Regions from separate parts of the Nocardia sp. PE-7 genome, predicted to be linked through region 2. Evidence: riboswitches for the same ligand, from Rfam matches in the RefSeq annotation. Region 2 holds a riboswitch; the other holds the start of a gene.
The links. Region 2 has a riboswitch for thiamine pyrophosphate ahead of thiC (phosphomethylpyrimidine synthase ThiC). Riboswitches for the same ligand answer to the same signal wherever they lie in the genome.
Positions count from the first base shown of each region.

Region 1 (15,745 bases), 2.8 Mb from region 2:
GGGCGAGGCGACCCGCCTGGTGGACGCGACGGCGGTTTCGCCTCATGAGTATCGGGCTCTCTTTCATCCGTGAACACGAAGTGGTTCACCGGTCGAATGCCCGCGTCTCGGGACCCGAATCGGAGATCGCCCTGCGAAACACCGTGCTGTGAGAGCAATTACACGTTTCTCCGCTCAGGTCGCGGGCTGGGCATCGTCGTCGCTACGGCCGCGGCGGCTGCCGGTGTAGGCACTTTCGCGCAGCCAGTTCACGGCTCGAGGGATCATCGTGACGTCAGCCGGTCGGTTGAGGATCGGATCGAAGAAGTCGGTGCGGTATTCGCCGGGGTTGGCTCGCCGCAGGTCGAGTTCGCCGACGATCTCGGGTGGGCGGCCGATCCCGTCGGCGACGAGCGAGAACCGGATCACCTGGTCGTCGAGGTGATCGTCGAGGGCTCGCAAGGACGCCGTATCCGGTAGGTCGTCGGTGTCGAGCGGTTCGGCGAACAGCCAGACCGGTGACTCGTCGGCGAATCGGTAGGGCAGGAGCGTGCCGAAACGGGCGCTGGACCAGGCGCGGGCGGGGGTGATGACGAACCGGCCCAGCGTGCTGGTGCCGGTCGTTGCCAGCGCGAAGTCCCAGGGGCGCTCGTCGCGATCGAGGACCCGGAAGGCCAGCCCGAGCACATCGGGTACCCCGCCGGGGCTGCCGACGCCTTTCGATACCCGGGCGATGACCGCTCGGTCGCCGGGGCCGAACCAGCGCACGTAGTCGCTGGTGGCATGGAACCGGCCCGCGAGGCGGATGCCGCGTGGGTGGAACACCCGTGCGTGCCGAACCCGCGCCCCCGTTTGGAACGCGGTACGGACCACGGTGGTCGGCAGTTCGGCAATACTGTGCCTATCGATCATCGGCGCTGGTCTCCTGTCACGGTGGTGGCGGTGGTTTTCGCCCGGCGCGGTACGCGTACGACGAGCCCCCATACCGTGCGCCTACCCAGGGAAACGGTGGCCAATCGCTGTTCGGCACAACAGGTCGACCTCGCGCGAGCTACCGCTGCTCGGTGAACGCCCGACGCGACTCCTCGTGCAGGATCGCGAGAAGTTCCTCTTCCAGGGCGACGAATTCCGGGGCGGTGATCGTGGACAACCCCCGCGGCCGCGGCAGGTCGATGCGCAGTTCGTGGCGCACGGTGGCCGGGCGCGCCGACAGGACGATCACCCGGTCCGACAGGTACACCGCCTCCCGGACATCGTGGGTGATCATCAGGACCATCCAGCGGTAGCGCTGCCAGACCTCTTGCAACCACGACTGCATCTCGGTGCGAGTCAGTGAGTCGAGCGCGCCGAAGGGCTCGTCGAGCAACAGCAGTTCACGCTCCTGGACGACGGTGCGCAGCAGTGCGGCGCGCTGTCGCATCCCGCCCGACAGTTGCGACGGACGGGCGTCCTCGAAACCGGCCAGGCCGAAGACCGGGAACAGCTCACGGGCGCGGCGCCGGGCCTCCGTCTTCGGAACACCCTGCACCCGCAAGCCGAGGATGGTGTTGTCAAGGACGGTTCGCCAGGGGAACAGCAGGTCTTTCTGCGGCATGTAGGCGCAGTGCGCGGCGGTGTCCTCGCCGTCGGCCGCGCGAAAGCCGACACTGCCGGAGTCGGGGGACTCGAGTCCGGCCAGCATGTTGAACACGGTGCTCTTGCCGCAACCACTCGGCCCGATGACGGTGACGAATTCGCCCGATCGGACGGTGAACGAAACCCCGCCGAGCACCGCGAGGTCCGGGCTGCGCCGCCCGGACTGCGGAAACGACTTGGTGAGGTGGTCGACGACGATGCGGTCGTCCCCGGCGTCAGTCACGTCGGCTCCTGTTCTGCGCGCGCGCCCACGGCGCGACGAGGCGTTCGATCGCGAACGTCGACAGATACAGCGTGATACTCAGCAGCGCCGTGACCAGCACCGCCGCCAAGACCAGGTCGGTGCGGAACGAATTCTTCTGCAGGCTCATGTAGATGCCGAGGCCGACGCTCGCACCGACATACTCGGCGAACACCGCGCCGACGACCGCGTAGGTGATGCCGATCCGCAGCGCCGTGAAGAACCGCGGCAGCGCGGACGGCAGTCGCACATAACGGAACACCTGCAGCCGAGAGGCCCCCATACTCCGCAGCAGCGCGCCCGCGTCACGGTCGGCCGCGGCGAAGCCCTCGATCAGGCCGATGGCCATCGGGAAGAACGTCGCCAGCGCGACCACCAGGACCTTCGGTAGGAGACCGAATCCGAACCAGATGATCATCAACGGCGCGATCGCGACGATCGGCACCGTCTGCGACGCGACGAACAGCGGCACCAACGCACGCCGCAGCCAGGGCGAGAAGTCCACGATCACCGCCAGCACCCACGCCAGCGTCAGCGATACCGCGAACCCGGCCAGCGTCACCTGCAAGGTGGCGGCCGCATGCGAGATGATCTCGTCCCGGTGCGCCCACCCCTGCTGGACGACCCGCAGCGGTGACGGCAGCACCTGTGGACGGACACCGCTGCTCGTGACGTAGACCTGCCAGATCGCGACGAGCACCGCCACCGTGACCACCGACGGCACCGCCCATCGGATCCCCGCCCACCGAGCCGTCCCGCCGTCGTCGCCGGTGGAGACCAGCGGCGACGCGGCTACGGACAGCTCACGGGTTGGCGAGGTACTCATTGGTGAAGTAGGTCGACCAGTCGGGCTCGGTGGTCAGCGGCTTTCCATCCGGGCCGGTCAGCAGACCACCCCGGTACAGGAAGCCGGAGTTCGCCGACCACTGCTGCACCGTCTGGGCGCCCACCTTGCCACCGGCGTCCTTCATGAACTGAGCGGCCAGCATGCGCTGGCTCTCGAAGACCAGCGCCTCGTCGTTGAACGCGCCCGGATTGGCATTGATGAGATCCTGGGCCGCCGCGTCCGGATTGTCCGCGGCGAACTGGTATCCGCGTTGCAGCGCCTGCACGAATTTCGCGGCGCGCTCGGGGTTCTCGGCCAGCCAGCCCTCGTTGGCATCGATCACGATCGCGTACGAGTCCGGGAAACCGAAATCGGTGTACCGGAAGTACCGCATCGGGGTGCCGTGGTGTTCGGCCTCGATCCCTTCCCACGCCAGATAGGAGACGGTGAAGTCCGCCTTGCCGGAGTAGACCGCTTCATAGGCCGACGAACCCAGCACCACCGAGGTGAAATCGCCGGTGCCGCCGTCGTTGCGGATCACCTGCTGCAGCGCCTCCCGCTCGCCCGGGTCGCCGAAACCGGCGTAGGTCTTGCCGTCGAGGTCCTTCGGTCTGGCGAGATCGGCGCGGTCGGCGCGCACGCCGATGCCCGTGGCCCAGTGCTGCAGCGGGGCGAGCACCGACTTGACCTGCGCACCGGAGGCGCGGGCGAAGGTCGACGAATTGTGGGTACTGATCCCGAATTCCGCGTTTCCGGCATCGACCATGGTGTCGACCGAGGTGTTGTTGTACGGCAGGACCTGCACATCCAGACCGGCGTCGGCGAAATAGCCGCGCTGCAACGCGACGTAGAGCCCGACGTGGTTGGTATTGGGTGTCCAGTCCAGCGCGAACCGGATGGTCTGATCGGAGCCGCCGCCCGAACCACAGGCGGTGAGCAGCGACAGGGTCGCGACGATGGTTGCCATGACCGCGAGCCCGCGGCGAAGACGCCCGCTCATGCGGCAGGCCAGGGCTGCGGATGCAGGGCGGTGTCCCAGAACATCAACTCGTAGCGCACGGCGAGGACGAATGCCTTCTCCATCGCCGCCCGCTCACGCTCGCTCGCCGACTCGGCCGCGGCGTCGACCAGCGATCGGGCCGTGGCCGCGGACTCCTGGAACTCCGCTGCGCCGTAGGTGGTGACCCACTGGGCGTAGGGGTGGGCGGAATCGGCGGCGATCACCTTCGCGGCGCTCTCGGCCAGGTCGCGACCCACGTCGGCATAGATCCAGAAACACGGCAGCGCGGCCGCGGCGGCGACGGCGTAGGACTCGGTCGCGGCGGCGGCGATCAGGAAGGAGACATAGGCCAGGCAGGTCTGCGAATGCTCCGGCTCGCCCTGTCGCGGAGGCAGCGCGCCACCGGTGAGCATCTGGTCGTGCATGGCTGACTCGACAGCGGCCGCGTTCGCGGACGAGGTCGCCCAGAAGGCCGCGGTCTGCGGGTCAGGAGACTTCGCGGCGAGCATCGCCAGCGCCTTCGAGTACCCGGCGAGATACAGCGAATCCTGTTCGATGTAGGTGCGGAACACCGCGAGCGGCAGGGTGCCCTCGCCGAGGTGCCGCAGGAACTCCAAGTCGTCGATCGCACTGCGCAGGACTTCGGTCCGGTCCCAGAGGTGATCGGTGAACAAGTCTGTCTTCGTGGTGTGGGCGTGCAACACCGTGACATCCCTTCGTCAGCATTACCTGAACAGGTTCGGCGGGTCTGTTCTCAGCCTCGCGGTCGCGAGACACCCCGTGTCAGAACTCGACCGACACTAGCAGCGCCCGCCGACATGCGGGCTTGGCCCGGTTCCGCGTGTAGCCCCGGTCACGGTGGTAGGTGTTCGGCGGCGGACCGGCACCCAGTAACTTGCCTGCCAAGGAGTCCGTCTTTTGCCTCCATCGATCCCGCCGAACGAAGAGAGCTGATCTCAATGTCGTCCTCTACCGCGCGTGCACACATCGGTGTGACCGGCCTGGCCGTGATGGGCAGCAATATCGCCCGTAACTTCGCCAAGCACGGCTACACCGTCGCGCTGCACAACCGTTCCGTCGCCAAAACCGACGCGCTGCTCGCCGAGCACGGCGGTGACGGAGATTTCGTCCGTACCGAGACCGTCGAGGAGTTCGTCGCGGCGCTGGAGAAGCCGCGGCGAGTGCTGATCATGGTCAAGGCGGGCGAGGCGACCGACACCGTCATCGCCGAACTCGCCGACGCGATGGAGCCGGGCGACATCATCATCGACGGCGGCAACGCCCTCTACACCGATACGATTCGCCGTGAGGCCGCCCTGCGCGAGCGCGGCCTCAACTTCGTCGGGGCGGGCATCTCGGGCGGTGAGGAGGGCGCGCTCAACGGTCCCGCGATCATGCCGGGCGGACCGAAGGAGTCCTACGAGTCGCTCGGCCCGCTGCTGGAGTCGATCGCCGCGCAGGTCGACGGCACCCCGTGCTGCACCCACATCGGCCCCGACGGTTCCGGGCATTTCGTCAAGATGGTGCACAACGGCATCGAATACGCCGACATGCAGTTGATCGGCGAGGCCTACCACCTGTTCCGCGACGCACTCGGTTTCGACGCCAAGCAGATCGCGGACGTGTTCACGCAGTGGAACTCCGGAGATCTGGAGAGCTACCTGGTCGAGATCACCGCCGAGGTGCTCGCCCAGACCGACGCGAAGACCGGCAAGCCGCTCGTCGACGTCATCGTCGACGCCGCCGAGCAGAAGGGCACCGGCCGCTGGACGGTCAAGTCCGCCCTCGATCTCGGTGTTCCGGTGACCGGCATCGCGGAAGCGGTGTTCGCCAGGGCGCTGTCGGGCTCGCGCGCCCAGCGCAAAGCCGCGGTGGGGCTCGCGTCGGGCACTCTCGCCGACAAGCCCACCGATGTCGAGCAGTTCACCGAGGACATCCGGCAGGCGCTGTACGCCTCCAAGGTCGTCGCCTACGCACAGGGCTTCGACCAGATCGCCGCGGGCAGCGCCGAATACGACTGGGATCTGCACCCCGGTGACCTGGCCACGATCTGGCGCGGCGGCTGCATCATCCGCGCCCGCTTCCTGAACCGGATCAAGGACGCCTACGAGCAGGACCCCGCCCTGCCGAGCCTGATCCTGGCACCGTACTTCCGCGAGGCGATCGAGACGGCCATCGACAGCTGGCGGCGCGTGGTCTCCACCGCCACCCTGCTCGGTATCCCGGTCCCCGCGTTCGCGTCCTCGCTGTCCTACTACGACGCACTGCGCGCGGAGCGCCTGCCGGCCGCACTGACCCAGGGTCAGCGCGACTTCTTCGGCGCGCATACCTACGAGCGCATCGACGCGGAGGGCAAATTCCACACTCTGTGGAGTGGCGACCGCAGCGAAGTGGTCGCGGACTGAGTTCTGACGAAGGTGCGGTGAGGGTCCGACCGTGATCCTGTTCGGAACCGCTGCGCGGGACAACCGCGCAGCGGGTACCGGCAGGATTACGGGATGCGCCCCACCGCTTTCGTCCTCAGTCGAACCGAATCAGGGATTGCACGTCTATTGAATTACGTGCGGGCGGCGATGTGAAATCTCGACTGCCGAATGAACTAATTGAGACAGCGCTCATCGGACACCTTTTCCAGAGGATTGCCGACGACCGCTGCGGGCGTGGGAGATAATGCAGGTGTGAGTACCGAGAGCATCCAGACCAACGCTCGCCCGAAGCGTCGCAACGGGCCCCGACTTCCGCCGGATGAGCGTAGAACGCAGCTGCTCGACGCCGCGCTCCGTGTCGTCGGTGATGCCGGACTCGCGAATCTGACCATGCAGGCGGTTGCCAAGGAAGCCGGCGTGGCCAAGCCGGTGCTGTACGCGATGTATCCCACCGCGCCGGAGCTGATGGCGCACCTGCTGCACCGCGAACACGCGCGGGGGATGGGTCAGGTCTCCGCGGCTATGCCGCGTGACCTGCAAGAATCCGACCCTGACCGGGAGTACGTCGCGGCAGTGATGGCGTTTCTCGAATCTGTCGCGGCTGCCCCGACCCGCTGGCGTCTGATCCTGTTGCACAGCGACGGTGCGCCGACCGACTATCGCGAACTGCTCGGCGCTGCCCGTGACAAGCTCCTCGACCAGTGCGTCGATCTGCTGACCGCGGGGTTCGCCGTGCGCGGCGGCCCGCATGAGGTCGATGTCGAATTGATCGCCCACGTGATGCTCGGGTTCACCGAAGTACTGGGACGAATGGTGTTGTCGGATCCGCAACGCTTTCCGCCCGAAAGATTACGCGCCACTGTCCGGTCCATGATCCGAACCTTGCCGGACAGGCCGGGAGCAGAATTCTCCGGTGATGTGGACAGCGATGCTCAGTCCAACTGAATGTGACGGCAAGAAACGCCGGTGAATCCGCTCACCGACACACGATGAGCGGATTCACCGTTCGACTACCGCAGTTGGATATCGGCGATAATCAGCACGGGCCAGGCGATTATCTCGCCGATCGCCGAGAGCAATCGGTCGAGCCCCGTCAATTCGCTCAGATGGCTGTCGTGGGTGATCAACCAGATCACACCGATCGCGATATAGGGAATGCCGCCTGCGATCGTCAGGTACACCATCTGACGGATACTGAGCCGGCGTTCCAGAACCTTTGTCACCATTGTCGTTCTCTATTCCGTGGTCAGGCGATGTCGCCGAGGATCGGTTGCGATTCGATGAGGCCCTCATCGGAGGGAGCGAGGCCATTCATCAACACACGGTCGCGTTGTTTCGCGCGCAGTGCGTGGTGGGCTTGCGACGGGATGTCGTATCCGTATTTCTTCTGAGCCTGCCGGGGTGTCGTCGTCACCGGATTGTTCGGCGTCAATTCGAGCAGCACCGGCGCCGCCACCGGCACGGTCGTCGGCGAGATCAGCTGCAGCAGGAGCAATTGCAGTCGAGTATTGAAGCTGACCACTGTCATCGCCGCGCTCAGCCACGGCACGACGAGAAGATCGAGAACGCGGCCGGTCGGCAGTCCGGCCATTTCCCGCATCCAGCGCGGCATCGTGGCCAGTGTTCCGCGTCGCAGGAATGCCGCGACGACGGTGAACAGCGGTCGCAGCACGAGCGGCATCGGCGGCAGCATCACCTCGGCGTCGAGGAGATGATTCATCGCCTTCTTCGCGATATCGGAGCCGATGAGCTGCGGACGCATGCGCTCGAAGTACTGCGCCACGCCGTGGCGAGTCCGGGGAACATCGGCTGGATCGCAGGTCTGGAGCTCGGCTGCCCGGGCGCATTCGTGCCAGTATCGGGACTCGTCGTCGGCGCTGAGCCGCCCCGGTCCGAACTTCTCGTACGCGATCAGCAGGGAGTGCCACGCGGTGAGGTGAATCCACAACTGCGACTGCGGGTCGTTCGCGTCGTAGTACTTCCCGGTCACCGGATCGATACCCACGGCCTTGGAATGGATCTTGACCAGGATGTCGGCCGCGCTGGTCGTGGACCGACTGTCGGCGAACATCACCATGGCGAAATAGCGCAGCGTGCGGTCGTAGCGAGTGCGGGGGCGGCTGTAGATCGCACCGGTGGTGTCCACGGCCGCGATCAATGCGGGGTCGAGTTCCTCGATGACGACTGCTCGCTGGAATCCGATGGTCAATCCGGTCGGGTAACTCCATACCCGCCAGGCGACGGAATCGGGTCCGAAGAATCCGTAGTCCTCGGCCGGCGCGACCTCCGGTAGCGACAACCATGCGCGTAGTGCTGCCATGCGGTTCTCCCCATATTCTCTGCTGTCGGTCGCGAGCTATCCATTCAATTACTACTCGCGTGTAGTTTTCAAGTAAGACGATAGCAGTCCGTACCACGGGCCGCTACGGTTCACGCTGCGATTTCGGTCGAAAATTCGACGAAATGCCGAATGCGCGCCCGATTTATCCACGGACAGAACATTTCTGGTAGCGGGCTATGCCCGCACGGCGCTCACCGCGCGGGCGAATAGCCATACGCAAATCGCAAGGCCGATCGCCGCGCAGGTCAGGAGCAGGACGGAAGTCACGGCGTAGGCGGCCCAGGTAGGCAGCACCTGTTCGAGCCCACGGACGAGGGCAGCCAGGGCAAAGAGTCCACCGAGGGTCGAGGTGACTGCCGCGATGGTCATGGCGAGCCCGGCGACGAGAGTCAGTCGTAGCCGTCCGGCCAGCGCGGTCGCCAGACGTGCGCTCCGCCGTCGGTATCGGCGCGCGGTAGACCCGCTCAACGCGGCCGCCAGGAGCGATTCGGTACGGGGAGAAGTGGTGTCGTCGGTCACCGGGCATCCTCTCGATCAGCGCGAAAGCGTCGGTGTGCTGACTGCACTGACCAGCCAGCGGTCGAGGTCCTTGCGCAGCGACATGCTCACCGAGAGCTGTCCGGGAGCGGGCTCGCCCTTGGTGCCGAGGCTGGTGATGGTCTGATTGATGACGGCCACCGCCGTCGCGGACGTCTCGTCGGCGGACTCGATGGCGCAGGTGACGTTGCCGACCGTGGAGACCACCTGCCCCTGGGTGAGCACGTCGCGCAGATCTTTGCTGGTGGCGTCGAATTCGGTCTTCCAGCTGCCGGTGGCGCCCGCGAGCACGGCGGCGAAATAGGTGTCGAGGTCCTTGGCGTCGTAGCGAGCCAGCGTCGGGGCGTAGGCGCACGCCGCCGCGAGTGCGGAGTCGCGCGCCTGTTCACGGGCGCGGATGCGGTGGTTGTCCACGGCGAGGAAGGAAGCGGCGGCGACGGCGGCGATCGTGATCGTCGCGGCCACCGGGATTACGAAGCTGCGCAGAGTAATTCGCTGAGGTTCCGCAATCGGCTCGGTGGTCTCGGAGTTCGAGTCGTCGGTGGTCATGGACACGTCCTTTCGGAGGTAGGAGTCAGTTGGCGGGCAGGGGGACGGAGAGCTCGTCGCCGGTGACGCCGGGGGGCGGGCCCGATCCGTTGTCGGGCCCGGCCGGGCGCGGCGCGTTGGCCGAGCCACGGACCTGTAGTTCGGGATGGCTGGTGACGCAGTAGTTGTAGAGGCGACCACGGCCGTCCGAGACCCCGGCGGGGGAGACCGGGATGGTCTCGTACTCGCAGGTGGGACGCGGCCAGATGTCCGCCATGGTGTGAAAGGCGTTGTCGTGGGCCGGGACTCCGAGGGCGACCACACCGGCGCGCAAAGCGGGAAACAGTGCTGTCATGGCCGGGGTCCGCAATCGGGCCGCTCGGGTGATGGCGACGAAGTTGGTCACCAGGCTCGTCAGCGGGTCGCTGGTCTCGGTGAGAACACCGCCGAGGGTGGCCAGCCTGCCCGGACCGTCGTCGAGTAGTTCGCGCACTTCGTTGTCGGCGGCGTTCATCTGGTCGAACAGCGTGCTCGATCCGCGGACCAGGGTGGCGAGGTCGGGCTGGGCCTGCGCGGTGGTGTCGGCGATGACCCGCAGATTGCGAATCAGTTCGGTGGTCTGCGGGAGCAGTCCGGTGAGGCCGGTCATCGCCTGGCTGAGACCGCTGATCACAGTGCGCAGGACGTCAGGGCCGCCGAGCAGCGCCCGATCGAGTTCGTCGACGATCACCGTGAGCCGGTCCGGGTTCATCCCGGCGATGAGGGCTCCGGTGTTGTCCAGGAACGAGTCGATGGTGACCGGTGTGCTCACCTGGTCGGCAGCCACGGTCGCACCATCTGCCAGGTAGGGTCCCGCGCCGGTGGTCGGCCGGAAGTCGAGATACTGTTCGCCCGCTGCCGAGAGACGCCCGATCGCCACGGGTGTTCCGACGGGAATGGTGGTGGTGCTGTCGATCTCGGCTTCGGCGAGAATGCCGACGCCGTCGAGCGCGACGGCGCGTACCGCGCCGACCCGCACCCCGCGGACGGTGACATCGCTGTGCGGGAGCAGGCCGCCGGAGCTGTGGAGCTGGACCCGCACGGTGTAGGTCGTGTGCAGTGGCCGCAGGCCGACGACATCGACGGCGATGTAGCCGGATCCGATGACGAGCATCCCGATCATGCCGAGCATGGCCCCAGCTGTCTTGTGGCGCTCGGCCCAGCGTGCCAGCCGGACGACGAGGGTAGCAACGCGCGGGATCATCGGTGGCCTCCCTGCAGCCGGCTGAGCACCCTAGCCAGCACCTGGGCGAGGCTGCCGACGAACGCGGTGACGTCGGTGCCGTCGGGCAACCTGCTGCCCTCGGCGTCGGTGAGCGCACCGATGTCCAGATACGAAATCCGTGCTGCGACAGCAAGACTCGACCCCTGCATCGACGTCCGCGCCACCGGGCCCAGCGCATTGAGCCGGTCCAGCGTGGTGCCCAAGTTGTCCCCCATCCGAGTGAAACCGGTCATCAGTGCCCGCACGCTGTCGAACAGGCTGAGGAATTCGGGACCGGTGGTCGAGGTGAAGTCGCCGAGCGCGGCGGTCACCGTGGACACCTTCGTCGTGAGATCGGTGATGGCGCGGTTGTTCTCGGCGATCACGGCGATCAGATCGGGGAAGGTATCGGCCGCCTGACCGAGTTCGGCCTTGCGGGCGCGCAGGGTGGAGGCGAGCCCGTCCAGACCGTGCAAGACCGAATCGATCTGCCCGGTGCGCTGATTCAACGCGCCCAGCGTCGCGGTGAGCTCGGTGAGCAGGTGCGACAGCTGGGGCCCGCGACCGCCGACGATCGCGTTCAGCTCCGAGGTGATGCGGGCGACCTGGTTCATCGCACCGCCGTCGAGCAACATCGACATCGCCATCATCAGCTCTTCGACCGACGCGCCTGCCGAGGTGTGCTCGCGATCGATGACATCACCGTCGGCGAGCAACGGCGTACCCGGCCGATGCTCGGGCAGCACGATGGCCACGTGGATGTCGCCCAACGGCGTCGGCTGCCGCAATTCGGTCCGGGTGCCCCGCGGTAGCGCGACATCGCGGCGCACCTCGAGCTCGACATCGGCGAGGAAGTTCGTCGTATCGATCTTGGTGACCACCCCGATGTCGGTGCCGCCGATCTTGACCCTGGCCCGTTCGGGCAGATTGAGCGCGTTGTCGAACACCGCGTGTAAGCGATAGGACGGCCCGTCGACACCGGGGCGCGGCAGGGGGACATTGTCGACGGTGACCGTGCACGAGCACACGCCGAGCGCGGCCAGTGCGGTGACGGTGAGGCGGGCGGCTCTGCTCATTCGGACAGTCCGAGGAGTGCGGCGGTCAGACCGAAATCCGGACCGAAGTCCATGAGTTTGCCCGTCCGGCAGCCGTCGGCGCGCAAAGCGACCCGCGCACACAACAGTGACAGAGTCTCGTTGTCCAGCAACGTCTTATCGGTGAGCAGATGGAGCCGCAGCGCCTGCTGGTCGGTGCTGACCGCGCGGGCGAAGTTGTCGGCCATCAGCGGCGTCACATCGACGATCTCGGTGAGACCGCGTGCGTTGTCGCGCATCTGGCCGGTAATGGTGACCAGGCGGCTCACCGCGTCGGTGAGCGGTGCGCGATTCTCGGCCAACACCGTGGAGGTGTTGGCGATGAAGTCGTTGACCTGGGTGAGTACCGCCGCCAAGCCCGGCGCCTGTTCGGCGAGCAGGGCGACGAGTTCGGTGAGCCGCCCGCTGAAGTCGCGGACCGTCTGATCGTTTCCGGCGATCATCGTAGTGAGCTCGTTGAGCTCGACGATGGTGCGCGAGATCTGATCGCGATTTGCCAGCGACACCTCGAACGTGGTGGAGAGGGCGTCGAGGGTCTCGCGAATTCGGTCACCGTTGCCGTCGAGCATCGGGAACAGCACCCGGCTGGCCATCGGGCCGTTCGCGTTGTCGCCCTTCAGCGCCTCGCCGAGTTGTTCGAAGTTGCGCAGGATGCGGTCGAGCTCCACCGGAGTCCTGGTGTGCGCCAACGGTATATGCGCGCCGTCGGTGAGTGTGGCCCCTTCGCCGGTATAGGCGGGAGTCAACTCGACGTGCCGGTTGGTGATGAGCTGGGGGGAGACCAGCGCGGCCATGGCGTCCGCGGGCAGCTCCACGCCCGGCTCGATGGTCATCGCGACCTCGACGAAGGCGCCCTTGGGCTCGATCGCGTCGACTCGTCCGATCGGGACTCCCAGGACCGACACGTCATTGCCGACGAACAAGCCGGCGGCGCCTTCGAAGTCCGCGGTGAGGTGGATGGCATCGGGGCGAAGCGACACCGGGATCGACGAACAGCCCGCGCCGACGCCGGTGCCGATCACCAGTGCCAGGCATTGCAGCAACCTGCGCATCATTTGCACCCTTCTACCGCGTCGGCCAGGCACAGCCAGTTGTCCGGGAACAGCCACGGCATGTAGATGTCGCCGTAGGGTCCCTGGGCGAACGCGTTGTTGAATTGGCGAACCGCCACCGGCATCACCTGATACAGGGCGTCGAGGTGTTCGCGATTCTTTTCCAGACCCTGCGACATGGTGTTCAGGTTGTGGATGAGCGGGCCGAGCCTGCCGCCGTCGTCGATGCCCATGTCCTGCAGGATCTTCGAAGCGGCGGCGATGTTGTCGAGCAGCTCTCTGATCAGGTCGCGACGCCGGACGACCGAGTCGCCGATCGCCTGACCGTTGGTCAGCAACACCAGCACGCTGTTCTGGTTGTCGGCGATCAGTCCGGAGACCTGATCCATGCTGCCCAGCAGCTGGTCCACTTCGTCGCGCCGGGAGGCGATCACCTTGGCCAGCGCGCCGACGCTGTCGAGCGCCTGGGCGGTGAGCGCCGGTGAATCGCCCAGTTGCGTGCTCACCGCGTCCAGGCCGGCGCGCAACGCGTTCGGATCGAGTCGTTCGAGATGCTCGAAGGAATTGCGATATTTCGGATCGTTCACGACTTTGGCCAGGTTGTAGGGAACGGTGGTGGCCGACAACGGGATCCGGGAACCGGGCAGGTTTCCCTCGGCCCCCGGATCGAGTTCGACGTGCATCTTGCCGAGAATGGTCGACATCTTGATCGCCGCTTTCGCGTCGTGACCCATGGAGAGGTCGGGCCGCACACTCATCGTGACCAGGACACGGTCGCGCTCGAGCCGGACGGAGGTGACCGTGCCGACTTCGATCCCGGCCACGTCGACGCTGTTGCCTGTCCGCAGGCCCGCGGCCTGGGCGAATTCCGCGTGGACGGTGTCCTCACCGAGATGGGCGCGCGAGAGTATCCCGGATCCGAGGACGAGCACGATCACCGCGACCCCCGCCGCGATGCCGAGGGCGAAGTACCGGTTGCGGAACGCATCGAGCAGGGTCGTGCGAACAAGGGAGAACAGGAATGTGATCATCGGCAGACCTCCGAGTGCTCGTTGCCGCCGACCTGGGAGAACACGCCGCGGGGGAACAGCACGCCCCACAACGAGACGTCCAGGCTGCAGACATAGGTATTGACGTAGGTGCCGTTTCCGCTGATCCGGGCCAGACCGGCCAGGATCAGCGGTAGTTCGATCGCCGCCTGGTCCAACCGCGCACCGTTGGACAGCAGCAGGTCGACGCCTTCGCTCGCCTGTCGCTGTGCCTGCGCCATACCCGGGGCGACCCTGGTGATGAGATCGGTGAGTTTCGTCGTCGACTCGGCGATCCCGGTCACCGACGCCTCGAGTACCGCTCCCTGTTCGTACAGCCCGCTGACCAGCGCACGGGACTGGGTGATCAGCGTCTCCAGCTCACCACTGCGGTTGGCCAGGCTGGTGATCACATCGCTGAGGTTGGTGATCACCGCTCCGAGGATCTCGTCGCGTTCGGAGAAGGTCGCGGCCAGTGCGGCTGCCTGGGTGATCAAGGCCGACAACGACACTCCGTCACCTTGCAGCGCCTGCACCAGGGTTTCCGACAGCGAGTTCACCTCGTCGGGTTGCAGCAGGCTGAACAGCGGTTCGAAGCCCGACAGCATGGCGGAGACGTCGAACGACGATTCGGTGCGCTCGAGCGGAATCGAGCCGCCCGCGGGGAGCGGTTCCCCCGCCGATTTGCCCGCGGCGAGCGCGACGTAGCGCTGACCGATCAGATTCTGATAGCGGATCATCGCTGTGGTGGTGGTGCTCAGGTGCTGGCGAGACTGCACCGACAGGGTCACCTCGGCGTGGCGGCGGTCGACCAGATCGATCGCGTCGACCCGGCCGACTCGCACTCCGGCGATACGCACGTCGTCGCCGGTCCGTAAGCCGAGCACGTCGGTGAAGGTGGCGCTGTAGCGATGGGTGTCGCCCGGCACCGAACGTTGCAAGGTCGACCAGATCGTGTAGGTCGCGATCATGGACAGCGCGACGAAGACAGCGAGCCCGAAATAGGTAGTGCGGGTGCGCATCTCAGTGTCCTCCTGAGGACGGTGGGGCGACCGTCACGGTCGCGCCGGTGAGCACGGAGCCGAGCAGAAGCTGCTGCGTGGTGTTCGGGCGTCTGCCCAGGAACGCGGCCACCGCGGCGGGGCCGGTCAGCGCGACCGGTCCGGCGCGATGGCCGGGTGGCGGTCCAGCAGAACTCGCGGGGGCGGTGATGCCGGGAATCACCAGACCGGGCAGCGAGAGTCCGGGAATGTTCGGCAGCGCGGGCAGATCCGGCAGGGTAGGCAGTGCCGGAATGGTGGGAATCGGCGCAGGCCCCGCGGAGGACAGCCAGCCCGGGATCAGCTGTGCCGGATACGACTGTGGCGCCGGGGAATCCGGGATGCTGCCGGTCTCGCACCGTGGTCCGGCCTGGCTGCCGTAACGCGGGCAGTCGGCCGCGGTGTACTGGCGGAACGGAGTGAACGAGACCGTGACATCCCATTGCATCTGCCTGCTGGGCCCCCAATTGAACACGGTGGCCAGCCGACTCAGGGAATCACCGAGTGCGGTGACGGTCTCACTCAACGCCGACGGATCCGCCGCGAGCGCGCCGAACGTCTCGTCCAGTCCGACGACGAGTTCCTTGCCCGCGTCGGGGTTCCGGGCGAACAGCGCCTGGGTCGCATCGGTGGCGGTACCTGCCGAGGTGAGCAGTGCGATCACCTGGTTACGGCGAACGGTGATCGTATGCGCCGTCTGTACCGATTTGCCGAGGGCATCGGTGAGTTCGGGCGCCGACTGATTCACCGCCGCGGTGGCCGCACCGAGATCGCC
Region 1 covers NZ_CP129614.1:3,645,433-3,661,177, reverse strand. The annotation lists gene QX204_RS17310 (hypothetical protein) at 1-46, opposite strand, end outside; gene QX204_RS17305 (phosphodiesterase) at 175-891, opposite strand; gene QX204_RS17300 (ABC transporter ATP-binding protein) at 1,031-1,837, opposite strand; gene QX204_RS17295 (ABC transporter permease) at 1,830-2,681, opposite strand; gene QX204_RS17290 (ABC transporter substrate-binding protein) at 2,659-3,681, opposite strand; gene QX204_RS17285 (TenA family protein) at 3,678-4,385, opposite strand; TPP riboswitch at 4,376-4,472, opposite strand; gene gndA (NADP-dependent phosphogluconate dehydrogenase) at 4,641-6,086, shown strand; gene QX204_RS17275 (TetR/AcrR family transcriptional regulator) at 6,360-7,052, shown strand; gene QX204_RS17270 (hypothetical protein) at 7,118-7,333, opposite strand; gene QX204_RS17265 (oxygenase MpaB family protein) at 7,354-8,427, opposite strand; gene QX204_RS17260 (hypothetical protein) at 8,623-8,967, opposite strand; gene QX204_RS17255 (Rv1363c family protein) at 8,983-9,534, opposite strand; gene QX204_RS17250 (MCE family protein) at 9,560-10,756, opposite strand; gene QX204_RS17245 (MCE family protein) at 10,753-11,832, opposite strand; gene QX204_RS17240 (MCE family protein) at 11,829-12,905, opposite strand; gene QX204_RS17235 (MlaD family protein) at 12,902-13,933, opposite strand; gene QX204_RS17230 (MlaD family protein) at 13,930-14,952, opposite strand; gene QX204_RS17225 (MlaD family protein) at 14,954-15,745, opposite strand, start outside.
Region 1: it holds a riboswitch for thiamine pyrophosphate, as region 2 does, so the genes downstream of both, QX204_RS17285 (TenA family protein) here and thiC (phosphomethylpyrimidine synthase ThiC) in region 2, are expected to answer to the same signal.

Region 2 (15,745 bases):
GGACAGCAGCAGCGCCGCGAACACCGCCGTGCCGAAACCGACCAACCGGATCCGGAACGCGCCCCAGCCCCGCTCGGGCGCGCGCAACGCCGATTCGACGGTCAGGCACAGCACCGCGCCCGCCACCAGGTCGACGCCGTAGTGATAGCCGAACCCCAGCGTCGCGGTCACCGTGGCGGCCAGCCAGAACGCCCCGCCCCAGCGCATCCAGATCGGCGCGCGCGAGCCGTCGACATCGCGGCGGGTATGGATGAACAGCGACAGCGCCCACGCGGTGTGCATCGAGGGCATGCAGTTGCGCGGGGTGAACTCGTCGAACGGCAGCGCGGCCGGATTCGAGTCGAGCGGAGGCAGCGCGGTGGGCCAGAAGTTGCCCACCTGGAAACCGTGCCCGTCGGCCCCGAACGCGAACATCGGCCCGACAATCGGGAACAGCACATAGAACAGCGGTCCGACCAGACCGAGCACGAGGAAGGTGCGCACCAGATAGTGGCTCGGCCACTGTCCGGTCGTGACCACCTTGCGCAGCTGCCACACCGCCACCGCGATCGCGGCCACCGGCAGTTCGATGTAGACCCAGTGCAGCACCGCGTACACCTCGGGCCCGAGCACATCCAGCACCCGCCCGACCACCCACGACGGGTCACCGAGCGCGTGATCGGCGAGCAGCGCGTACTCGTCGAGCACGGTCGGCCGCAGCGCCGAGGTCAGGTGCAACCACACATCGCCGACCTTGGTGGCCAACACCAGCAGCGCACCGAGTGCCACGGCCTTCAACGCGTCACCGCGCTCACGACCCCGCCACCGCACCGCCGCGACGACCGCGAGCGCGGCCAGCACGATCGTCGGCCCGTTGCCGACGGTGAACGGCTTGCCGTCGATGAGTCGCAGCGCGACCCACACCGCGTCGATCCCGATCGCGGCGGCCAGCGCGATCACCCGGCGGCGCGTGGAGATCCCGACGAGGGCGAGCACGAGCCCGGCCCACGGCACCGACATCGACTTGGGCGTACCGACGAAGTCACGAGCCAGGCTGGCCAATGGACCGTCGAAACCGTTCACCGAGGCGACGATCTGCAATCCGACCAGCAGCGCGAGCACTGCGCCCACCCCGATCACGGCGAGTGCGCGTGGCTCGCGCAGACGAGAACCGAGGGTGGCACCCCCCGCAACGGCGCGCGGATGTTCGACAAGCATCCAGCCATCGTAAACGGCGGGTTAACGCCTACTCCCCGCGCAGCTGAACGCTACTGATCCAGCTCGCGCACCAGCGCGTCGACGACGGCGACCATATCGCCCTGGGTCTGCGCGGCGATCCGGCGTTGCCGCTGGTAGGAGGCGCCGTGGCGGAGAATGTCGCCCACGGCGGCCAGCTCGTCGACACAGCCGAGACGCTTGGCGGTCGGCTCGAGCCGGGTGAGCAGGTCCGTCAGATCGTCGGTGACCAAGCGCTCATTGCTGGCGTCGTCGACGATCACGATCGCGTCGAGCCCGTAGCGCGCGGCCCGCCACTTGTTCTCCTGCACATGCCATGGCGGCAGCGTCGGCAGGTCCTCACCGTTCTCGAGGCGCTGGTCCAGGTCGACGATCAGGCAGTGGATCAGCGCGGCCACCGAAGCCAGTTCGGCCCGGCTGGACAGGCCGTCGCACACCCGCACCTCGATCGTGCCCCATTTGGGCGCGGGCCGGATGTCCCAGTGCATGCCGCCGAGTTGTTCGAACACGCCGGTTTTCATCTGGTCGTGGACGAAACCCTCGAACTGACGCCAGTTCTCGAACTGGAACGGCAGACCGGCCGTCGGCAACTGCTGGAACATCAGTGCCCGGTTGCTCGCGTACCCGGTGTCGTCCCCGGACCACATGGGCGAGGACGCCGACAGCGCCAGCAGATGCGGATACGACAGCAACAGCGAGTTCAGGATCGGAAAGACCTTGTCCCGGTGCGACACTCCCACATGCACGTGCACGCCCCAGATGAGCATCTGGCGGCCCCACCACTGGGTACGTTCGATCAGTTCGTCGTAATGCGGTGAGCGCGTGAGCTGTTGGGTCGACCACTGCGCGAAGGGGTGGGTGCCCGCGCAGAACAGGTCCACACCGAGCGGATCGGCCGCGCGCCGCACCGCGTTCATGGTGCCGTGCAGGTCTTCCACCGCGCCGCCGACCGTGTCGTGCACCCCGGTCACCAATTCGACTGTGTTGCGGAGCAATTCCTTGGTGACCTGCTGCGTGCCGTCGTGCGCGCGCAGGTCACCGACCGCCTCGAACACCGTCGAGGCGGTGTTGGACAGATCACGCGTCACCTTGTCGACGAGCGCGATCTCCCACTCGATGCCGATGGTCGGCCGGGGCGAACCGCGAAACGAAACCGACTCGAATGCCCCGGCCATGGGTGTACCTCGCTAACCGACGACGCCGCACGCCACGCGGGCGCCCGCATCACCGGTGCTCAGGGTGGTCTCGTCCGGGCCGGTGCCACCCTCACGCGTGTAGCGCGGGGGGATGTTGCCGAAGTTGTCGGCGCCGCCGTGGACGATCAGGGCCTTGCCCTTGACGTTGTCGAGGGTGACCGTGTCGGTCCGGGTGACCAGCTTCGCGGTGCCGTCGGCGCCGACCTGCAGCGAGGTGAGGTCGCCGCTGGCCGGGTGCGCGGTGGCGGCGCCGACCTGCAGATGCCCGCCTGCCGAGGCGAAGTCGCCCTCGCAGGTACCGTTCTGGTGGAAGTGCAGACCGTGGAAGCCCGGCGTCAGGCCGCGTGCCTCGACGGTGACGACCAAGTGGCTGCCCTCCTGCACGATGGTCGCGGTGCCGACCTCGGCGCCCGCGCTGTTCTTGAGCGGGGCCTTCAGGCCGCCTGCCGCGCCACCGTGATCGTCGCTGTGGCCGGGGGCCGCGGTCGCCGACGATGCGGCGTGACCGCCACCGTGGCCGCCGCTCTCACCCGCGGGCGCCGCCGAGCTGGTCCACACCGGCGGCGTGGTGCCCTTGACGTCACTCGACTCCTGGCTGTTGGTGCAGGCTGCGAGCCCGAGCGCGGCGACCGCGAGCACCGGGGTCACAATGCGCCAGGACGGGCGACGTGTTGTCGACGTGGCCATCAGGAGACTCCTTATCGGACTGGGGCTATACCGCTCAAGATGATGCCACAGCGGCGACACGGCCTACGGCACCGCGTGCCGCGCCTCGTTCAGCGACCGGTCAGCACGACGACGACACCGGGTGCGGTGTCCCCCGTCTTCGGCGCGACCGTCCCGCCGACCTGCTCGGCGATCGCGGTGGCCGCGGCCTTGTCGTCCGCGCCGCCGCCGTAGTACACGGTGGTGGTGGTGAGGTTCGCGCCGTTGTAGTTGCCGGTGCTCACATTGGTCCAGCCCGCGGCGGTCAGCTCGCTCGCGGTGCGCGCCGCCAAGCCGGCGACCAGGCTGTTGTTCAGCACCCGCACCGACACCGCCTGATCCGCCGTACCCGCCGCGGGAGTCGTGATCGCGGTCGTGGTCGTCGGGGCGGCGGAGGTCGTCGTGGTCGGGGCGGCCGCGCTGGTGGTGGTCGGCGCGGGCTTGGTGGTGGCCGGCGCCTGCGCGACCGCGCTGGAGGTGGTGGTCTCGGTCTCCGTATCCGATGCCTGGGCATCGGAGTTCGACAGCGACATCGCACCCAGACCGGCGAAGACGATGGCCAGCGCGATCAACACCATCGCCAGCGCGCGCAACGGCGGGCCGCCGGGAGTGGGGTTCGGGTTGCTCACCCGCCCAACCCTAGCCGCAACGGCGGGTGTGTGGCCCGCATGTCAGACCTGGAAACCGAGTTTGCGCGCGGCACGCGACTTCTGCCTGCTCGCCCGCAGCCTGCGCAGCCGCTTGACCAGCATCGGATCGGCCGCCAGCGCTGCCTCGGAGTCGACGATCGCGTTGAGCACCTGGTAATACCGGGTGGCCGACATGGCGAACAGTTCGCGGATCGCGTCTTCCTTGGCGCCGGCGTATTTCCACCATTTGCGCTCGAAGTCCAGGATGTCGAGTTCGCGGCGACTCAGACCGGAGCTCTCGTCAGCCGCCGAATCCTGTTCGCCCGCAGTGGGGCCGTCGGAGATCCCGGAGACATCCCGAGCTGCTGCGCCGTCCATCTTGCTCCCTCGCCGAGTATCACGAGATGGGTGAATACCGTCGTCATTCAACCATGGGTTCGCCCGATCCTTCGACCCATGTCACGGCGTGTTGACTGAAGGCCAGTAGAGGTGGCGCGGCCCACAGGGGTCCGCCGATCATCGGCCCACCCGAGCGGCGATAATGGCGGGCATGGCAATTCTCCCGATCGTGATCGTCGGTGACCCCGTTCTCCACAACCCCACCGCGAAGGTGACGGAGACCCCCGCGGAGCTGGCCGAGCTCATCGCGGATATGTACGACACTCTCGCGGAGTCCAAGGGTGTCGGCCTCGCGGCGAATCAGGTCGGCGTCGGCAAGCGGCTGTTCGTCTACGACTGCCCCGACTTCGACGCGACCGGCAACCCCGTTCGCCGCAAGGGCACAGTCGTGAACCCGGTGCTCGAGACCTCCGCGATCCCCGAGACCATGCCCGACCCCGATGACGACGAGGAAGGCTGCCTGTCGGTACCCGGCGAGCAGTTCCCGACCGGTCGCGCGGACTGGGCGAAGGTCACCGGGACCGACGAGAACGGCGAGCCCGTCGAACTCGAGGGCACCGGCTTCTTCGCGCGCATGCTGCAGCACGAGGTGGGTCATCTCGACGGTTTCCTCTACGTCGACGTGCTGATCGGCCGCAATGCCCGCGCCGCCAAGAAGGCGATCAAGCGAAATGGCTGGGGCACACCGGGTTTGAGCTGGATCCCGGGAACAGTTCCGGATCCGTTCGGTCATGACGACTGACATTCCGCTCGGGCGGCGGGTGGTGATGCGGTACCAGCTGCCCGCGGGTTATCCCCAACCGCTCACCGATGTGATCGGCGAACTGGTGTCACTGGAGCCGCCGGCGGTGCGCACCGCCGAGGGTGAGCTGGTGTCGGTGGCCGCCGATCGCGTCGTCGCGTTGAAAGCACTGGGGCCCCGGCCTATTCGAACCAAGGAGATCCGGTCGCTGGAGACCGCGGCGGCCATGGCGTGGCCGGGCAGCGCTCACCTGTGGATCGACGGTTGGCTGGTGCGAGCGGGTAACGGCTACACCGGGCGCGCGAATTCGGCTGTGCCGCTGGGTGAGTCGGGTATGCCCGCGGTGTTGTCGATCGACACCATGCACAAGATCGCGGACTGGTACACGAGTCAGGGGTTGCCGCTGCTGCTGCAACTGCCCGACCGGCTCGCCCCTGTCCCGCCGACCTGGAACACCTGGAGCGAGACCGTGGTCCTCGGGCTCGACATCGCGAATTTCGTCCTGCCACAAGGCCCGTCGATGGTCCGGATCAGCACCGAGCCCGAGGAAGGATGGCTGCGGACACACCGCTACCGCGGCGAGATCCCCCTCGACCCCGCCGTGCGCGAACCGGACCGGGCCGTGCTCACCTCGGTCCTCGACGGCACCCTCGGCTTCGCCTCACTCGGCCTGCCCGAGCCCCTGGCCATCGGCCGCGGCGCGGTGACCACCGCCCCCGACGGCCGGCGCTGGGTGGGCCTCACCTGCGTGGCCGTGGCGTCAGCGCACCGCCGCAACGGACTCGGCGCGCTGCTGTGCGCCGAACTGATCCGGTGGGGTGCCGAGCAGGGCGCGAGCCACGCCTACGTCCAGGTAGAGATCGGAAACTCCGGCGCGCTCGCCCTCTACCGCGAACTCGGCTTCCTGGAACACCACGCCTATCGCTACGCCGCCCCCCAGAGTCATTAGTCTCGAAAGGACCGTCACTTCCGTGCGTCTCGCCACTTGGAACGTCAACTCGATCCGCTCCCGCGTCGATCGGGCGATCGCCTTCCTGGACCGCCACGACATCGACGTGCTGGCGTTGCAGGAGACCAAGTGCCGTGACGATCAGTTCCCCTTCGAGCAGTTCGAGGCCGCCGGGTACGAGGTGGCGCACGTGGGGCTCAATCAGTGGAACGGGGTCGCGATCGTGTCACGGGTCGGGCTCACCGATGTCGAGCTCGCCTTCCCCGATCAGCCCGGCTTCGACAAGGACGCCGGCGATTCGCTGATCGAATCGCCGGTGGTCGAGGCGCGCGCGCTCGGCGCGACCTGCGGCGGGGTGCGGGTGTGGAGTCTCTACGTGCCCAACGGCCGCACGCTCGCCGACCCGCACTACACCTACAAGCTGAACTGGCTCTCGACCCTGCGCGCGAAGGCGGCGGGCTGGCTGGCCGAGAACCCACAGGCCGAGATCGCGCTGGTCGGCGACTGGAATATCGCCCCCACCGACGACGATGTCTGGGCGCCGGAGCTGTTCGTCGGCAAGACCCACACCTCCGCCCCCGAGCGCGAGGCGTTCCAGGCCATGCTCGATATCGGCTTCCGCGACGTGATGCGCCCGTTCGCCCCCGGCCCCGGCGTCTACACCTATTGGGACTACACCCAGCTGCGTTTCCCCCGCAAGGAGGGCATGCGCATCGATTTCATCCTCGCCTCCCCCGCCCTCGCCGACCGGATCAAGGACGCCTCGGTGGACCGCGAGGAACGCAAGGGAAAGGGCGCCAGCGACCACGCGCCGGTGATCGCCGAATTCTGACGGACCTGCCGAGCGTTCTCGGTTACGTTGGAGGGAGAAGTTTCAGCCTGCAACGTAGCGGGAGGTGGGCTCTATGTCGTTCTATCGCCGGGTCGGAACGGTGCCGCCGAAGCGGCACACGCAGCATCGGGATGAGCGCGGCAACCTCTACTACGAAGAGCTGATGGGCGAGGAGGGGTTCTCCGGGGACTCCTCGCTGCTGTATCACCGTGGTCTACCGCCCGCCATCGTCGACGCGACCGTCTGGGAACTGCCCGACCAGACATTGACGCCGAATCACCCACTGCACCACCGCCATCTGCGGCTACCTCTGCTGTTCCCCGGCGATACGGCCACGACGGTCGACCCGGTGACCGGACGCAGGTTGCTACTGGCCAATGCCGATGTGCGGATCTCGTACGTGGTCGCCAAGGGCGCGTCACCGCTGTACCGCAATGCGATCGGCGACGAGCTGGTGTACGTGGAATCCGGTGCGGCCGTGGTGGAGAGCGTGTTCGGCATCCTGCCGGTACACCAGGGCGATCAGGTACTCATGCCGCGGTCGACCACCCATCGCTGGCTGCCGATGGGCGAGGAACCGTTGCGCGCGTACGTGATCGAGGCGTCGAGCCACATCACCCCGCCCAAACGCTATCTCTCGAAATTCGGTCAGCTGCTGGAGAATGCGCCGTATTGCGAGCGGGACCTGCACGGACCACTCGAATTGCTGCTCGTCGGCGACACCGACGTCGAGGTACTGGTCAAACATCGTGCGGGCAACGAGGTGATCGGCACCAGGATGACCTACGCGAGGCATCCGTTCGATGTCGTCGGCTGGGACGGCTGTCTGTATCCGTACACCTTCAATATCGCCGATTTCGAACCGCTGACCGGCCGCGTCCATCAGCCGCCGCCGGTACATCAGGCCTTCGAGGCCACCAATTTCGTCGTCTGCAATTTCGTACCGCGCAAGGTCGACTATCACCCACTGTCGATTCCGGTGCCGTACTACCACTCGAATGTGGATTCCGACGAGATCATGTTCTATTGCGGCGGAAACTACGAGGCACGCAAAGGTTCCGGCATCACCCAGGGTTCGGTGTCGGTGCATCCGGGCGGTTACGCCCACGGCCCACAACCCGGCGCGTACGAACGCAGTATCGGGGCGGAGTTCTTCGACGAACTGGCGGTGATGGTGGACACGTTCCGGCCGCTGCAACTCGGCGAGGGCGCGCTGGCCTGCGAAGATCCGGCGTACGCGTGGACCTGGTCGGGTCGTGGGCCGGGGCTCGGATGAGTCCGCTGCGCGTGGAGGTCCCCGACGATTCCCTGTTCGGGGCGGAGAACATGCCCTACGGCGTTTTCGCACCGCCCGGCGGCGAATTCCGGGTCGGGGCCCGATTGGGCGATGCTGTGCTCGATCTGGCCGCACTGCTGGACGATTCGGTGTTCGCCCGTCCGGACATGAATGCCTTTCTCGCACAGGGTCGTCACCGATGGCGCGAAGTCCGCGACAGGCTGCGCGAACTCGCCGACACCGCGCTGCCGGTCGATGCGGTACACCCCGTGTCCTCGGTGCGGATGGCGTTGCCGGTGCGGATCGGCGATTACGTCGACTTCTACGCCAGCATCGACCACGCCACCAACCTCGGCAAACTCTTCCGTCCGGATAGTGAACCGCTGCTACCGAACTGGCGCCACCTACCGGTGGGCTACCACGGCCGGGCGGGCACCGTCGTCGTCTCGGAGACGCCGGTCATCAGGCCGCGAGGACAGCGCCGCGCAGCGTCCGGCACACCTGATTTCGGACCGTCCGAGCGCCTGGACATCGAGGCCGAATTAGGCTTCGTCGTCGGTACCGGCTCCACGCTCGGCGTACCGGTCACCGTCGACGAGTTCACCGAGCACGTCTTCGGCGTCGCCCTGGTCAACGACTGGTCGGCCCGCGATATCCAGGCCTGGGAGTACCAGCCGCTCGGGCCGTTCCTCGGCAAGTCGTTCAGCACGTCGATGTCGGCGTGGATCACGCCTCTTTCCGCGCTGACGCGGGCACGGGTGCCGCTCCCGGCACAGGATCCCGAGCCGCTGCCGTACCTGCGCGGCGCCGACGACTACGGCCTCGATATCGACCTCACGGTCGCCTGGAACGGCGAAGTCGTAGCGCGCCCGCCCTATTCGCGCATGTACTGGTCCCCCGCCCAGATGCTGGCCCACCTCACCGCCAACGGCGCGTCGATCCGCACCGGTGACCTCTACGCCTCCGGCACGATTTCCGGACCGGAGCCGTCGCAACGCGGGTCTTTCATCGAATTATCCTGGGGTGGCACCGAATCCATCACCGTCGGCGGCCAGGCACGCACGTTCCTGGCCGACGGTGACCAGGTGACGATCACCGCCACCGCGCCGGGCACCGAGAGACGACGGATCGGCCTCGGCGAGGTCGGTGGCCGAATCCTGCCCACTTCCGGCTAGCCCCAGCGGATCTGTCGCGCGTCCACCCTGGGGCGGAGATGATACTTGACACACCTCCACCCCGAGGCGGTATCGGGCGGAATCGATCAGGGTTACGGTGACGGTTCGAACGTTTCCGAACAGAGGGCACCCGACGATGTTGACGAGAATCGCCCGCACCGCCGTTGCCCGACCACGGTTGGTGGTCGCGGTCGCAGTGTTACTGATGGTGTTGTGTGGCGCGATCGGCGCCACGGTGCACTCGCACATGAAATCGGGCGGGTTCGTCACCGCCGATCTCGATTCCGTGCAGGCCAGCCAATACCTGAGCGAGCACTTCCCCGGTAGCGAGCCCAACTACGTCCTCGATGTCTCCACCGACGATGTCGCGAACTCCGCCGCCGCGCGCGAGGCCGCCGACCGGGCGATCGCCGTCCTGCGCGCGCATCCCGAGGTGAGCGGGGTGCAGTCGTACTGGACCGCGCGGCCCGATCTCAAACAGGCCATGCTCAGCAAGGATCACAACCATGCGCTGATCCTGGCGAGCATCGAGGGCGACGACGCCGAACTGCCCGTTCGGGCGGCGAAGCTGACCGAAGAACTGCAGGTCGAAAGCGGTCCGGTGACGATCAAGGCGGGCGGGCTCGCCGCCACCTTCGCCGACATCAACACCCAGATCAGCAAGGATCTGATCATCGCCGAGGCGATCGCGATCCCGATCACCGGTCTGCTGCTGGCATTGGTGTTCGGCAGCCTCATGGCCGCCGCGTTGCCGGTGGCGATCGGGCTGTTCGCCATCGCCGCCTCGCTGGGCATTCTGCGCGTGCTGACCGCCCTCACCGACGTGTCGATCTTCGCGCTGAACATGACCACCGCGCTCGGACTGGCGTTGGCGATCGACTACAGCCTGTTCATCGTCAGCCGCTATCGCGAGGAACTGACCGGAGGCGCTACCCCGATCGCGGCGGTGACCCGCGCGATCCAGACCGCCGGTCGCACGGTCGTGTACTCGGCGCTGGTCGTCGCGCTGTCGCTGTCGGCACTGCTGGTGTTCCCGCAGTACTTCTTCAAGTCCTTCGCCTACGCGGGCATCGCCGTGGTCGCCGCGGCGGCGGCCGCCGCGGTGATCGTGCTGCCCGCCCTGCTCATCCTGGTCGGCGATCGCATCGACGCGGGCGACCTGCGCGCGCCGATGCGCCGACTGTTCCGGCTGGCTCCGGGCACGGAGAAGGCGCCGCGTCAGACGTTCTGGTACGGCCTGGTCACCGGCGTGATGAAACGGCCGCTGTCGATCGCGCTGGCCACCACCGCGTTCCTGCTGCTGCTCGGCTCGCCGTTCCTCGGTGTCCAGTTCGGCTATCCCGACGACCGGTCGCTGCCCACCGATGTCGCCAGTCGCGAAGTGGGCGACATCCTTCGCACCGAATTCGACGCCGACCTCGCGTCGAGTGCGACCATCGTGCTGCCCGAATTCCGTGGCAGTACAGCGGAACTCGAGACCTACGCCCGCGACCTGTCCAAGGTGCCCGACGTACCGGCCGTTCTCAGCAGCGCGGCGGTGTATCGCAACGGGCTGCGGGTGGCGGCGGGCGTGCCGGAGATGACCGACGCCCAGCACGGCGCCTACCTGTCGGTGGCCACCACACTCGACCCCTACTCCGACGCGGGCGGCGCCCAGCTCGACACCTTGCGCACCGTGCCCGCCCCGTCGAAAGCCCTGATCACCGGCCCGGCCGCGCTGAACCAGGACTCGGTCGACGCAATCACCGGCAAACTGCCGCTGGCGGGCGCGCTGATCGCGCTCACCACGCTGGTGCTGCTGTTCCTGTTCACCGGGAGCGTGGTGCTGCCGGTGAAGGCGCTGATCCTCAACATCCTGTCGCTGGCGGCGACCTTCGGCGCGATGGTGTGGATCTTCCAGGAAGGCCACCTGTCGGGGCTGCTCGGCTTCACCGCCACCGGCACCCTCAACCTGGCCATGCCCATCCTCATGTTCAGCCTGGCCTTCGGCGCGTCCATGGACTACGAGGTCTTCCTGCTGTCGCGGATTCGCGAGGAATGGCTGGCCGGGCCGAAGACCACCGAGGGCAATACCGAGGCCGTCGCGATGGGCGTGGCCCGCACCGGGCGAATTTTCACCGCCGCCGCGTTGCTGATGAGCATCGTGTTCCTCGGCGTCGCCGCCTCGGGTGTGTCGATGATGAAGCTGTTCGGCCTCGGCTGCGCGCTCGCGGTGATCAGCGACGCGACAGTGATCCGCGGCCTGCTCGCCCCCGCGCTCATGCGGATGATGGGCACCTGGAACTGGTGGGCGCCGAAGCCGCTCGTGGTGCTGCACAACAAGTTCGGGCTCGACGAGGCCGAGGACAGCACACCCGACGCGCCGAAACAGCTCGACTCGGCGTCGGTGTAGCGAGCCTCGCGCGCGACCCGTCCGGCTGTCCCCGGGCGGGTCGCGATCCCCGGCGGGTAACGTCGGCGGGGCAATTCACACCAACGGGGGCTCGCACCAGCGGGCTGAGAGGATGGCTAGCCCATATCGGGCGCTCAGGGCCGTCGACCGTATGAACCTGACCGGGTAATGCCGGCGTAGGGAGGAACTACCGTGGGCTCGAACACGTCTTCTGACAGAACGGTCGACACCGTCACCACCGGTCCGATCCAGGGCAGCGTCAAGCACTACCAGGAGGTAGACGGCCTGCGCATCCCGGTTCGTCGCATCAACCTCACCAACGGGGACAGCTTCGATGTCTTCGACACCTCAGGCCCCTACACCGACGACAACGCGGTGATCGACCTCGAAGCGGGCCTGCCGAAACTGCGTGACGAATGGGACACCCCCGCCGTCGACGGCCCGCCGACCCAGCTCGCCTGGGCACGCCAGGGCATCATCACCCCCGAGATGCGGTTCATCGCCGCCCGCGAGGGTGTCTCGCCCGAACTGGTGCGTGACGAGGTCGCCCTCGGACGCGCGGTGATCCCGGCCAACCACAACCACCCGGAGCTGGAGCCGACCATCATCGGCAAGAAGTTCCTGGTCAAGATCAATGCCAATATCGGCAACTCGGCGGTGTCGTCGTCGATCGCCGAAGAGGTCGAGAAGATGGTGTGGGCCGCGCGCTGGGGCGCCGACACCATCATGGACCTGTCCACCGGCAAGAACATCCACGAGACCCGCGAGTGGATCCTGCGCAACTCCCCGGTCCCGATCGGCACCGTTCCGATCTATCAGGCGCTGGAGAAGGTGAACGGCGATCCCACCAAGCTCACCTGGGAGATGTACCGCGACACCGTGATCGAGCAGTGCGAGCAGGGCGTGGACTACATGACCGTGCACGCGGGCGTGCTGCTGCGCTATATCCCGCTCACCGCCAAGCGCGTCACCGGCATCGTCTCGCGCGGTGGATCCATCATGGCCGCTTGGTGTTTGGCGCATCACCAGGAATCTTTCCTGTACACGCACTTCCGTGAGCTGTGCGAGATCCTGGCGAAGTACGACGTGACCTTCTCCCTCGGAGACGGCCTGCGTCCCGGCTCCATCGCCGACGCCAACGACGAGGCCCAGTTCGCCGAACTCCGCACGCTCGGCGAGCTCACCAAGATCGCGAAATCCTATGGCGTGCAGGTGATGATCGAAGGCCCCGGCCACGTGCCGATGCACAAGATCGTCGAGAACGTGAAGCTCGAGGAAGAGCTCTGCGAAGAGGCGCCGTTCTACACCCTCGGCCCGCTGGCCACCGATATCGCGCCCGCCTACGACCACATCACCTCGGCCATCGGCGCCGCGATCATCGCCCAGGCGGGCACCGCGATGCTCTGCTACGTCACACCCAAGGAGCACCTCGGCCTGCCCAACCGCGACGACGTCAAGGTCGGCGTGATCACCTACAAGATCGCCGCCCACGCCGCCGACCTGGCCAAGGGGCACCCGCACGCCCAGGACCGCGACAACGAATTGTCCAAGGCCCGTTTCGAATTCCGCTGGCACGACCAGTTCGCGCTCTCGCTCGATCCCGACACCGCCCGCGAGTACCACGACGAGACGATGCCCGCCGAGCCCGCCAAGACCGCCCACTTCTGCTCGATGTGCGGTCCGAAGTTCTGCTCGATGCGCATCTCCGCCGACGTGCGCGAGTACGCGGAGAAGCAGGGACTCACCGATGTGGCCGCGATCGAGGCGGGCATGGCCGAGAAGTCCGCCGAGTTCGCCGACCATGGCAGCAAGGTGTACCTCCCGGTCGTCTCCTGACCCACCGCTCCACCATCGTCGACGCCCGCCCGATCTCGCAGATCGGACGGGCGTCGACCGCTCACTCCGAGCACCGCGGCTGCCCCGCATCGACGCGCGGGGTAACGTCGGCCGGGTGGCCGATGCCTTCTACCGCCAAGACCCCGCGGACCCGAACCGGTACCTCTCGACCGAGCTGACCCGAGGGCCGTGGTCGCCGGACGCGCAGCATGCCGGACCGCCGTCAGCTCTGCTCGGGCATGTGATCGAGCGATGCGAGCCGCGGCCGGGATTCCAGGTCGGACGGGTCGCCGTCGAGATTCTCGGGCCGGTGCCGCTGGCTCCGCTCACCGCGCAGGCGAGGGTGGTGCGGTCGGGGCGCAGTGTCGAGCTGATCGAGGCGACCTTGTCGTCGGAGCGCGGGCCGGTGATGCAGGCCAACGCGTGGCGGCTCAAGCTCGCCGAGACGCCGCTCGATCTGCCCACCGAGTTCCTGCCGACCGGGACCAGGCCGCTGCCCACGGCGGCCGAGCCGGAGCGGTTTCCGTCCGATCAGGAGATCGGTTTCCACACCGGAATCGAATACCGTTTCAGCGCCGGCTCGTTCGCCGCGCCGGGCCCTGCGGTCTGCTGGATCAGGTTGAAGTACCCGATTGTCGCGGGCACCACCCCGAGTCCGCTGGAACGCGCACTTGCCGCCGCCGATTCGGGCAACGGGGTCAGCTCGGTCCTCGACTGGGCGAAATACCTGTTCATCAATACCGACCTCATCGTCACCCTGCATCGTCAGCCGGTCGGCGAGTGGGTGTGCCTCGACGCGGTGACCCATCCGCAGCCGCACGGCATCGGCCTCGCCGAATCCGCGCTGTTCGACGAGACCGGGCCGATCGGGCGCAGCACCCAGACGCTGCTCATCGCGCCGCGGGGCTGATCAGGGACGCGGCTTCACCAAATCGGCGTTGCCGTGCTTGAGCAACTCCGACTCCCCGGTGCTCGTGCGCCGGAACGGATCACCTTCGCCGGTGGTGAGCAGGCCGCGCAGGCTGCTGGTGATGTAGGCGCCCCAGGCGTTGGCGCACACCTCGAAGCACTCTCCGGCGGGGACCAAACCCACATGGGTGAAACGGATGTCGGTGCCGTGCGCGTTCTCGGTGATCTCGAAGACGACGTCGGTGTCTTCCCACTCGGCGGTGTCGGTGATGAACGACAGGTGCGAGTCGGTGACGTGCCAGACCAGGCGCTCGCCGGGGATCGATTCGGTGGTGGTCATGGTGCAGCGGTGCAGGCCGGGGACCTCGAAGAGGTAGCTGTCGCCGACCGCGCCGGTACTGCCCTCGATGGTCTCCGACCACCAGGCCCACACGTTGTTGATGGCCGCGAAGGCCTCGTCGGGAGTCTTGTCGACGGTGATGGTCGCGGTGAAGTCGTTGTCGCTCATTGCGTTTCCTTCCGGTTCAGCCGTCGAGATGGCGGCGGAGCGCGTCGAGGGGGCCGTCCCAGTCACGGGACAGGGCGGCCAGGAATTGTTGTGCCACTTGCATCGGGGCGGAATCGAGGCGGTAGCGCACGCGACGCCGCTCCCCCGGTTCCGCGATCACCAGGCCCGCGTCCGCGAGCAGGACAAGGTGTTTCGCGATCGCCTGCCGGGTGATGGGCAGGCGATCGGCGAGGTCGGTCGCGGTGGCCGGACCGTGCGCGGCGAGTGCGGCCAAGACCGACCGCCTGCTCGGATCGGCCAGCGCGACGAAGACCCGTTCGGCGGTGGCCTCCAGCTCAGGCCGCATCGAGGTACTCGACGAGCTCGCCCAGCTCGCTCTTCCAGCCGCCGACATTGCCCTCGAACGCTTCCTTGTGCGCCTCGTCGGGCAGCTGCGCGAAGCCGGTCTCGGTGACAGTCAGCCGGGTTCCGTCGCCGTGGGGCTCGAGGCTGAACTCGACATAGGTGCGTCGCGGGTCGTCGTCGGGCAGACCGTTGATCGGCCAGGTGTAGCCGAACACCGAGGGCTCCTCGACCCGCTCCACCCGCATGTCCGCGGCGAACCCTTCCTTCCAGGTCATCCGCATGTCGCCACCGGGGCGCAGGTCGATCTCGGCGGTGTTGCCGAACCAGCTCCCCAGCCCTTCCGCGGTGGTGATCGCCGCCCACACCTTGGCGGGCGGATGCGCGAGCTCGACGGTCCGGACTATCTGATCAGGGAATCCCATGACGCCTCCTCATGTATTGCAACTGACTGATTGCAACTCAGAGTATTGCAACCTACTGGTTGCGTCAAGGGTGAAGCGTCAATGGTCGCCGGTGACGCGAAAGCCTTTCGGGACCAGCCAGACCGTTCCGACGGCCACCACCGCGACGACCGCGGCCGAGATATAGGACGTGGTGGTGAGCGCTACGTCGAAGGCGTGGCTCGACGCGTGGGCGA
Region 2 covers NZ_CP129614.1:6,455,686-6,471,430, forward strand. The annotation lists gene QX204_RS30220 (phosphatase PAP2 family protein) at 1-1,197, opposite strand, end outside; gene QX204_RS30225 (glutamate--cysteine ligase) at 1,248-2,390, opposite strand; gene QX204_RS30230 (superoxide dismutase[Cu-Zn]) at 2,403-3,098, opposite strand; gene QX204_RS30235 (LytR C-terminal domain-containing protein) at 3,188-3,745, opposite strand; gene QX204_RS30240 (nucleoid-associated protein NapA) at 3,788-4,123, opposite strand; gene QX204_RS30245 (peptide deformylase) at 4,296-4,886, shown strand; gene QX204_RS30250 (N-acetylglutamate synthase, CG3035 family) at 4,876-5,835, shown strand; gene QX204_RS30255 (exodeoxyribonuclease III) at 5,858-6,667, shown strand; gene QX204_RS30260 (homogentisate 1,2-dioxygenase) at 6,741-7,943, shown strand; gene fahA (fumarylacetoacetase) at 7,940-9,118, shown strand; gene QX204_RS30270 (MMPL family transporter) at 9,255-11,510, shown strand; TPP riboswitch at 11,584-11,710, shown strand; gene thiC (phosphomethylpyrimidine synthase ThiC) at 11,703-13,346, shown strand; gene QX204_RS30280 (thioesterase family protein) at 13,462-14,256, shown strand; gene QX204_RS30285 (SRPBCC family protein) at 14,257-14,763, opposite strand; gene QX204_RS30290 (ArsR/SmtB family transcription factor) at 14,780-15,109, opposite strand; gene QX204_RS30295 (SRPBCC domain-containing protein) at 15,099-15,530, opposite strand; gene QX204_RS30300 (MFS transporter) at 15,609-15,745, opposite strand, start outside.